DNA from 2 places in the Streptomyces sp. NPDC002994 genome. Region 1 is predicted to be linked to the other one. Evidence: predicted binding sites of a transcription regulator. Region 1 holds the regulator's gene; the other holds the start of a gene.
What was found. The regulator HrcA, encoded in region 1, represses chaperone genes, less so after heat shock. The targets are predictions, from matches to a motif close to TTNGCACTCNGNNNNNCNGAGTGCNAA.

Region 1 (4,904 bases):
CGGCGGGGCGAGGTGCCGATGACGGACGACGACGTACACGCCGACCGGTACCTGATGACGGAGTCCGCGCTGTCGGCGGCGGGTTTTGAGTGGTACGAGGTGTCGAACTGGGCCACTTCGGATGCGGCGCGGTGCCTGCACAACGAGTTGTACTGGCGCGGGGCGGACTGGTGGGGCGCGGGGCCCGGTGCGCACAGCCATGTGGGTGGGGTGCGGTGGTGGAACGTGAAGCACCCGGGGGCGTATGCGCAGGCGCTGGGTGATGGGCGCTCCCCGGGTGCCGGGCGTGAGGTGCTCCCGGCTGAGGACCGCCGCGTGGAGCGCATCCTGCTGGAGCTGCGGCTCGCGGACGGCTGCCCGCTGACGCTGCTGGCGCCGGCGGGCCTGGCGGCGGCGGAGCGGGCGCGGGACGAGGGGCTGCTGGCGGGGGAGCCGTTCGCCGCTGGGCGGGCGGTTCTGACGCTGCGGGGACGGTTGCTGGCGGACGCGGTGGTCCGGGACCTGGTGGACTGACCCGGGGGCGCGGGGCGCGGTGCCTGCGGCGCTTTCCCCGACCCGCCCCTCCCCGAACCGGGGCGCTGCCCCAGACCCCGGTCCTCAAGCGCCGGACGGGCTGGAGGGGGCGGGGTGGGCCGCTGGGGCTCTGCCCCAGACCCCGCTCCTCAAACGCCGGAGGGGCTGGATGTCCGGGGGAGTGTGCAGGGGCGCTGCCCCAGACCCCGCTCCTCAAGCGCCGGAGGGGCTGGAGGGTGCCGCTGGGGCGGGGATGTGCCCGCTGCGCGGCAGATCCAGCCCGTCCCGGCTGATCCAGCCCGCCCGGCGCTTGAGGGCACGCCCGTAGGGCGTCCCGGGGGCCTGGGGGCTCGCCCCCAGTTTCGGGAAGGGGCGGGTAGGGGAACAGCGCCGCAGGCAGCCCGCACCCACACCGGCCCGCACCCACACCGGCCCGCAACGGCCCGCACCCACCTCACCCCCGCCCTCACACCGGCCCGCACCCGCCCGCACCCGTCAACCGCCGGCCGGCGCCGTAACGAAATCGATCAGCTCCTCCACCCGCCCCAGCAGCGCCGGCTCCAGGTCCTTGTACGACCGCACCGACGCCAGAATCGCTCGCCACGCCGCCCCCGTGTTCTCCGGCCACCCCAGCGCCCCGCACACCCCCGTCTTCCAGTCCTGCCCCCTCGGGACCTTCGGCCACGCCTGGATGCCCACCGCCGACGGCTTCACCGCCTCCCATACGTCGATGTACGGGTGGCCGACGACCAGGACGTTCGCGTCCGAGACCTGCGCCGCGATGCGGGACTCCTTCGAGCCCGGGACCAGGTGGTCGACCAGGACGCCCAGGCGCGCGTCCGGCGCCGGGGCGAAGTCCGCGACGATCGCGGGGAGGTCGTCGATGCCCTCCAGGTATTCGACGACCACGCCCTCGATGCGGAGGTCGTCGCCCCAGACCCGCTCGACCAGCTCCGCGTCGTGGCGCCCCTCCACGTAGATCCGCCCCGCACGCGCGACCCGCGCCCGCGCCCCCGGTACGGCCACCGAGCCCGACGCCGTACGGGCCGGCCGGGCCGGCCGGGACTCCGCGGCGGAAGGCGGGCGGACGAGGGTGACCACGCGGCCCTCCAGGAGGAAGCCGCGCGGCTCCATCGGGAACACCCGGTGCTTCCCGAAGCGGTCCTCCAGGGTGACGGTCGGCCCCTGCGCCGTCTTCTCGCACCGGATCACCGCCCCGCAGAACCCGGTGCCGACCTCCTCCACGACAAGATCGGTCTCAGCGGGAACTTCGGGAACGGGGGCGGGCTTCTTCCAGGGCGGGGTGAGATCCGGCCCGTACTGTCGGCTGCGCATGCGGCCATTGTGACGTCACACCCGGGCGTCACACCCCGGCGTCACACCTGACGTCACGTCACACCTCGAACCGCGCCGCCAACGCATCACGCTGCGCCCGCACGTACGCCGCGTTCACCACCGCCCCGTGCCCCGGCACGTACGCCGCGTTCTCGCCGCCCAGCGCGAGCAGCCGGTCCAGGGCCGCCGGCCAGGAGGTGGGGTGGGCGTCCGGGCCCGCCTGGGGGGCGCCCGACTCCTCCACCAGGTCGCCGCAGAAGACGACCTCGGGGTCGCCCGGCACCAGCACCGCCAGGTCGTGACCGCTGTGCCCGGGGCCGATGTTCGCCAGCAGCACCTGGCGGCCGCCGCCCAGGTCCAGCGTCCACTCGCCGCACACCGTGTGGTGCGGCGCGACCAGTACGTCCGCCGCCTCCGCCGCCGCGCCCCGGTCGACACCGTGCCGCACCGCGTCGTCCCGCAGCGCCTCCCGGCCCCGCCGCAGCAGATCGTCGATGCCGACCGCCCCGTACACCTCAACTCCCGCGAACGCCGCCGTGCCGAGGACGTGGTCGAAGTGCGGGTGGGTGAGCGCGATGTGCGTCACTCTCCGGCCGGGGCCCAAAAGGCGCTGCGCCTCGGCGCGCAGCTGCGCGCCCTCGCGCAGCGTCGCCCCTGTGTCGATGAGCAGCGCCCCGCCGTCACCCCCGGCCACCAGGCCCACCGTCGCGTCCCAGACGGGCATACGCCGCCGTCCCACGCCCAGTGCGAGCCGCTCCCAGCCTGCCTCTTCCCAACTGAGGTCCATACCCCGACGCTAGACCCATCCCCGGTGCAGGCGCCCGCTGAACAGGGCCGTCGCGCGGTGACTGGCGCGGTAACGTGACCGGCCGCCCTTGCTAGGGGCGTACCCGCCCGCCGTACACTGGGCGGGGACTGCTGGCACTCCCCCGCGGTGAGTGCCAAGCAGACGCCGAGGACACAGCGCCGAGGACACAGAACGACCGACCAGCTGGAGGTGGTGCGAGATGCTCAGCGAACGCAGACTTGAGGTGCTGCGCGCCATCGTCCAGGACTACGTGGGCACCGAGGAGCCCGTCGGCTCCAAGGCGCTCACCGAGCGGCACAAGCTCGGTGTCTCACCGGCCACCGTGCGCAACGACATGGCCGCCCTGGAGGACGAGGGCTTCATCGCCCAGCCGCACACGAGCGCCGGCCGCATCCCCACCGACAAGGGCTACCGGCTCTTCGTCGACAAGCTCGCCGGCGTCAAGCCCCTGTCGTCGCCCGAGCGCCGCGCCATCCAGAACTTCATGGACGGAGCGGTCGACCTCGACGACGTCGTGGCCCGTACGGTCCGGCTGCTCGCGCAGCTGACCCGGCAGGTCGCCGTCGTGCAGTACCCGTCGCTGACCCGCTCGACGGTGCGGCACGTGGAACTGCTCGCGCTGGCTCCCGCCCGCCTGATGCTCGTGCTCATCACGGACACCGGCCGGGTCGAGCAGCGCATGATCGACTGTCCGGCACCCTTCGGCGAGACGTCCCTGGCGGACCTGCGCGCCCGGCTCAACAGCCGGGTCGTCGGGCGCCGCTTCGCGGACGTACCGCAGCTGGTGCAGGACCTTCCCGACTCCTTCGACAAGGAGGACCGAGGCACCGTTTCGACGGTCCTCTCCACCCTCCTGGAGACTCTGGTCGAGGAGACCGAGGAGCGTCTGATGATCGGCGGCACCGCCAATCTCACGCGCTTCGGACATGATTTCCCCCTCACCATCCGGCCCGTGCTGGAGGCGCTTGAGGAGCAGGTCGTGCTTCTCAAGCTGCTGGGTGAGGCAACGGACTCAGGCATGACTGTACGAATCGGTCACGAGAACGCCCATGAAGGGCTCAGCTCCACGTCCGTCGTCGCAGTCGGCTACGGTTCGGGCGACGAAGCAGTCGCGAAACTCGGCGTGGTCGGACCGACCCGCATGGACTACCCCGGAACGATGGGAGCGGTACGCGCAGTGGCACGTTACGTCGGACAGATCCTGGCGGAGTCGTAAGTGGCCACCGACTATTACGCCGTACTTGGCGTACGCCGCGACGCTTCCCAGGATGAGATCAAGAAGGCATTCCGGCGGCTGGCGCGCGAGCTCCACCCGGACGTGAATCCCGATCCCAAGACGCAAGAGCGCTTCAAGGAGATCAACGCCGCGTACGAGGTGTTGTCGGACCCGCAGAAGAAGCAGGTCTACGACCTCGGCGGCGACCCGCTTTCGCAGGCGGGCGCCGGAGCCGGCGGCTTCGGCCAGGGTGGCTTCGGGAACTTCTCGGACATCATGGACGCCTTCTTCGGTACGGCGTCGCAGCGCGGCCCGCGCTCGCGCACGCGCCGCGGCCAGGACGCGATGATCCGGCTGGAGATCGACCTCAACGAGGCGGCCTTCGGTACGACGAAGGACATCCAGGTCGACACCGCTGTGGTGTGTACGACGTGTTCGGGCGAGGGCGCCGCGCCCGGCACCTCGGCCCAGACCTGTGACATGTGCCGCGGTCGTGGTGAGGTCTCGCAGGTCACCCGGTCCTTCCTGGGCCAGGTCATGACCTCGCGGCCGTGCCCGCAGTGTCAGGGCTTCGGCACGGTCGTACCGACTCCGTGTCCGGAGTGCGCCGGTGACGGCCGAGTGCGCTCGCGCCGGACGCTGACGGTCAAGATCCCGGCCGGTGTCGACAACGGCACGCGGATCCAGCTCGCGGGCGAGGGTGAGGTCGGCCCCGGTGGCGGCCCCGCCGGTGACCTGTACGTCGAGATCCACGAGCTGCCGCACGCGGTGTTCCAGCGGCGCGGCGACGATCTGCACTGCACGGTCACCATCCCGATGACGGCGGCCGCGCTGGGCACGAAGTGCCCGCTGGAGACGCTCGACGGGGTGGAGGAGATCGACGTACGTCCGGGCACGCAGTCGGGGCAGTCGATCCCGTTGCACGGGCGCGGCATCACGCACCTGCGGGGCGGAGGCCGCGGCGACCTGATCGTGCACGTGGAGGTGCTGACTCCGTCGAAGCTGGACCCGCAGCAGGAGGACCTGATGCGC
Region 2 (4,904 bases), on a different contig from region 1:
AGGGACAGAGGGAACGGCCCGTTGAAGTCCCGGCAACCATTCCGCCGACCGCGAGGTAACGGTGGGGACGGTGCCAATTCCGTCTCACGGCGAAATGCGCCGTGGGGAAGATGAGGAGAAAGGGCCTCGCCACCATGGCTGTGCAGTCTGTTGAAGCTGATGCAAGCACCACGAATCTCCCCGTAGACCTGGGACCCGCCACCGCGCTTTCCTGCCGCGAGTGCGGAGAACGATTCGAACTCGGCCCGATCTTCGCCTGTTCTTCCTGTTTCGGTCCCCTTGAGGTCGCCTACGACCTCCCGCTCGGGGACGCCGAAGCGCTGCGCAAGGAGATCGAAGCCGGACCGGACAATATCTGGCGGTACGCGCCGCTGCTGCCCGTGCCCGCCGATGTGGCGTCCAAGCCGAGCCTGAACCCGGGCTTCACCAAGCTGGTCAAGGCCGACAACCTGGCCCGCGAGCTGGGTGTCACCGGCGGTCTGTACGTCAAGGACGACTCCGGCAACCCGACGCACTCCTTCAAGGACCGCGTCGTGGCCATCGCCGTCGAAGCGGCCCGCGCGTTCGGTTTCACCACGCTCTCCTGCTCCTCCACCGGCAACCTGGCCGGCGCGGTCGGCGCCGCCGCCGCGCGGGCCGGCTTCCGCTCCTGCGTGTTCATCCCGCACGACCTGGAGCAGGGCAAGGTCGTCATGGCTGCGGTGTACGGCGGCGAGCTCGTCGGCATCGAGGGCAACTACGACGACGTGAACCGCTTCTGCTCCGAGCTCATCGGCGACCCGCTGGGCGAGGGCTGGGGCTTCGTCAACGTCAACCTGCGCCCCTACTACGGCGAGGGGTCCAAGACCCTGGCGTACGAGATCTGCGAGCAGCTCGGCTGGGAGATCCCGGACCAGCTCGTCATCCCGATCGCCTCGGGCTCGCAGCTCACGAAGATCGACAAGGGGCTCAAGGAGCTCATCGCGCTCGGTCTGGTCGAGGACAAGCCGTACAAGATCTTCGGTGCTCAGGCCGAGGGCTGCTCGCCGGTGTCGACCGCCTTCAAGGCCGGGCACGACGTCGTACGGCCGCAGAAGCCGAACACGATCGCCAAGTCGCTCGCGATCGGCAACCCGGCCGACGGCCCGTACGTCCTGGACATCGCCCGCCGCACGGGCGGCGCGGTCGAGGACGTCAACGACGAGCAGGTGGTGGAATCCATCAAGCTGCTGGCCGAGACGGAGGGCATCTTCGCGGAGACCGCGGGCGGCGTGACCGTCGGCGTAACGAAGAAGCTCATCGAGGCCGGTCTCCTTGACCCGTCCCTGACGACCGTCGTGCTCAACACGGGCGACGGCCTGAAGACCCTTGAGGCGGTGGCCCCGACCACGGGTCAGTCCGCCGTCATCCGCCCCAACCTGGACTCTTTCCGAGAGGCTGGCCTCGCATGAGCGTCAAAGTCCGTATCCCGACCATTCTCCGTACGTACACGGACAGCAAGGCCGAGGTCCCGGCCGAGGGCGCGACCCTCGCCGAGGTCATCGCCGACCTGGAGAAGAACCACCCGGGCATCGCGGCCCGCGTCCTGGACGATCAGGGCAAGCTGCGCCGCTTCGTGAACGTGTACGTGAACGACAACGACGTGCGCTTCGAGGGCGGCCTGAAGACGGCCACTCCGGACGGCGCGGGTGTCTCCATCATTCCCGCCGTCGCCGGCGGCTGATCCCACTCGCTGTTACGCCGATTGCCCTCTCCGCCACAGAAGCGGAGGGGGCAATTCTGCATGGTTGAGCGCGGTACAGTTGGGGAAGCCCCCTCCGCTGCCTGTGCCGGGCGCATATGAGAATGCGTCCCCGCGCGACAAGAAGCAGCCAAAGTGTCGGACCCAATTGCCGCTTGTGCGTGCCTTGTCCGGCCCGACTTGCCCTGAAAGCCAGGGAATTCTTCGCATTCGCGTGTTCCGTCATGCCCAGATTTCTCGTCCGATTGACCTGTTGCAGAGGGCAGTTGGGCGGATACATTCAGCCGCGGTCGACGCGTTCCGGCGCACGCCCTCTCCTGTCGGAGGGCGGAGGAGTCTGACCCAGGACGCGCGAAGTGCGGTCCTGTGCAAGGGCCAGAAATAGGGGAGTTAAGCCATGGCTCAGGGCACCGTCAAGTGGTTCAACGCGGAGAAGGGGTACGGCTTCATCGCGGTCGACGGTGGTGCGGATGTTTTCGTCCACTACAGCGCGATCCAGATGGACGGGTACCGCACCCTTGAAGAAGGTCAGCGAGTCGAATTCGAGATCTCGCAGGGCCAGAAGGGTCCGCAGGCGGACATGGTCAAGCTCGCCGTCTGATCTCGGCGCGATCGGCCACCGACGCACTCACGCATGAAGGGCCTGTACCCCACACCGGGTACAGGCCCTTCATGCGTGTGCTGTTCCCCGGGGGACGCTTGCACTCGAAGGGGTCGAGTGCTAATCATTGGCGTTAGCACTCTCCCAGTGAGAGTGACAGAAGGACTGGGTCGGCGAGGCCCGCAGGCCGGGTGGGGCAAGGAACCACACGGCGTCGCAGGCCGTCCGTCGCGGGCGCCACACAGTCCTCCGCTATCCACCCCAGTCCGGGAGGACCACTTCACATGGCTAAGATCATCGCGTTCGACGAGGAGGCACGGCGCGGTCTCGAGCGCGGGATGAACCAGCTCGCCGACGCCGTCAAGGTCACCCTCGGCCCGAAGGGCCGTAACGTCGTCCTCGAGAAGAAGTGGGGCGCCCCCACGATCACCAACGATGGTGTTTCCATCGCCAAGGAGATCGAGCTCGAGGACCCGTACGAGAAGATCGGCGCCGAGCTGGTCAAGGAAGTCGCGAAGAAGACCGACGACGTAGCCGGTGACGGCACGACGACCGCGACTGTCCTCGCCCAGGCGCTGGTCCGCGAGGGCCTGCGCAACGTCGCCGCCGGCGCCAACCCGATGGCCCTCAAGCGTGGCATCGAGAAGGCCGTCGAGGCCGTCTCCGCCGCTCTGCTGGAGCAGGCCAAGGACGTGGAGACCAAGGAGCAGATCGCTTCTACGGCCTCCATCTCCGCCGCTGACACCCAGATCGGCGAGCTCATCGCCGAGGCGATGGACAAGGTCGGCAAGGAAGGCGTCATCACCGTCGAGGAGTCGCAGACCTTCGGGCTCGAGCTTGAGCTCACCGAGGGCATGCGCTTCGACAAGGGCTACATCTCGGCGTACTTCGCCACCGACATGGAGCGCATGGAGTCGTCGCTCGACGACCCGTACATCCTGATCGTCAACTCCAAGATCTCCAACGTGAAGGACCTCCTTCCGCTGCTGGAGAAGGTCATGCAGTCGGGCAAGCCGCTGCTGATCATCGCGGAGGACGTCGAGGGCGAGGCACTGTCCACGCTCGTCGTCAACAAGATCCGTGGCACCTTCAAGTCCGTCGCCGTCAAGGCTCCGGGCTTCGGTGACCGCCGCAAGGCCATGCTCGGCGACATCGCCATCCTCACCGGTGGCACCGTCATCTCCGAGGAGGTCGGCCTCAAGCTCGAGAACGCCGGTCTCGACCTGCTCGGCCGTGCGCGCAAGGTCGTCATCACCAAGGACGAGACCACGATCGTCGACGGCGCCGGTGAGAGCGACCAGGTTCAGGGTCGCGTCAACCAGATCCGTGCCGAGATCGAGAACTCCGACTCGGACTACGACCGCGAGAAGCTCCAGGAGCGCCTGGCGAAGCTCGCGGGCGGCGTGGCCGTCATCAAGGCCGGTGCCGCCACCGAGGTGGAGCTCAAGGAGCGCAAGCACCGCATCGAGGACGCCGTTCGCAACGCGAAGGCGGCCGTCGAAGAGGGCATCGTCGCCGGTGGTGGCGTGGCGCTGCTGCAGGCCACGGCCGTCTTCGAGAAGCTCGAGCTCTCGGGCGACGAGGCGACCGGCGCCAACGCCGTGCGTCTGGCGCTGGAGGCCCCGCTCAAGCAGATCGCCGTCAACGGTGGTCTCGAGGGTGGCGTCATCGTCGAGAAGGTGCGCAACCTGCCGATCGGTCACGGCCTGAACGCCGCGACCGGCGAGTACGTCGACATGATCGCCGAAGGCATCATCGACCCGGCGAAGGTCACGCGCTCTGCCCTGCAGAACGCCGCGTCCATCGCCGCGCTGTTCCTCACCACGGAGGCGGTCATCGCCGACAAGCCCGAGAAGGCCGGTGCCCCCGCGGGCGGCGGCATGCCGGGCGGTGACATGGACTTCTGATCCGCCCAGGATCAGTAGCTCCATAGCTCCATGCTCCATCGCTGACGCGACCGAGGGCGGCACTCCCTTTGCGGGGGTGCCGCCCTCGGGCGTTTTCAGTGGCGTTGACGTTGAACGTAGACACTACTTAGTGTGTTCAAACCACCGCACAGAGTGATTGTGGGGGACCGTTTCTGCATGGTGCCATCGTGACCATGCCAAACCCGATGAGGATCGCCCTCGCGGCTGCCGTCACGGCTGTCCTGGCGACCGTAGGCCCGTTGTCCGCCTCAGCTCATTCCGCCCCGGCGGAGGGTTCCGCTCTCGCTCCGCTCCGTCTCTCGGACCAGGCCGTTCCCGGCCAGTACCTGGTCTCCATGAAGCCCGCGTCGGACGCCGCCAAAGCCGCGCAGCAGGTCGGCGTCACCCCCCTGTTCAGCTTCGAGAAGGTGATGCACGGCTTCGCGGCCAAGCTCACCGACGCCCAACTCGCCGAGGTACGGGCCGACCCGGACGTGGAGGCCGTGGAGCAGGACGCCGAGGTCACCGCGTCCGGGCCCGCCGCGTCCTGGGGCCTGGACCGCATCGACCAGCCCTTCCTGCCGCTCGACGGCCAGTTCACCACCGACGCGACCGGCGCCGGAGGCAACGCGTACATCCTCGACACCGGCATCGACTACGACCACGACGAGTTCGA

Region 2: the regulator HrcA is predicted to act here: its motif matches at 2,455-2,481, upstream of groL (chaperonin GroEL).

Annotation. Positions count from the first base shown of each region.
Region 1 is NZ_JBEXNQ010000016.1:62,801-67,704, reverse strand. It holds gene hemW (radical SAM family heme chaperone HemW) at 1-513, shown strand, start outside; gene ABZX79_RS22220 (DUF3097 domain-containing protein) at 1,009-1,848, opposite strand; gene ABZX79_RS22215 (MBL fold metallo-hydrolase) at 1,907-2,635, opposite strand; gene hrcA (heat-inducible transcriptional repressor HrcA) at 2,856-3,872, shown strand; gene dnaJ (molecular chaperone DnaJ) at 3,873-4,904, shown strand, end outside.
Region 2 is NZ_JBEXNQ010000006.1:140,728-145,631, forward strand. It holds SAM riboswitch class I at 1-117, shown strand, start outside; gene thrC (threonine synthase) at 111-1,430, shown strand; gene ABZX79_RS09725 (MoaD/ThiS family protein) at 1,427-1,702, shown strand; gene ABZX79_RS09730 (cold-shock protein) at 2,118-2,321, shown strand; gene groL (chaperonin GroEL) at 2,606-4,228, shown strand; gene ABZX79_RS09740 (S8 family peptidase) at 4,423-4,904, shown strand, end outside.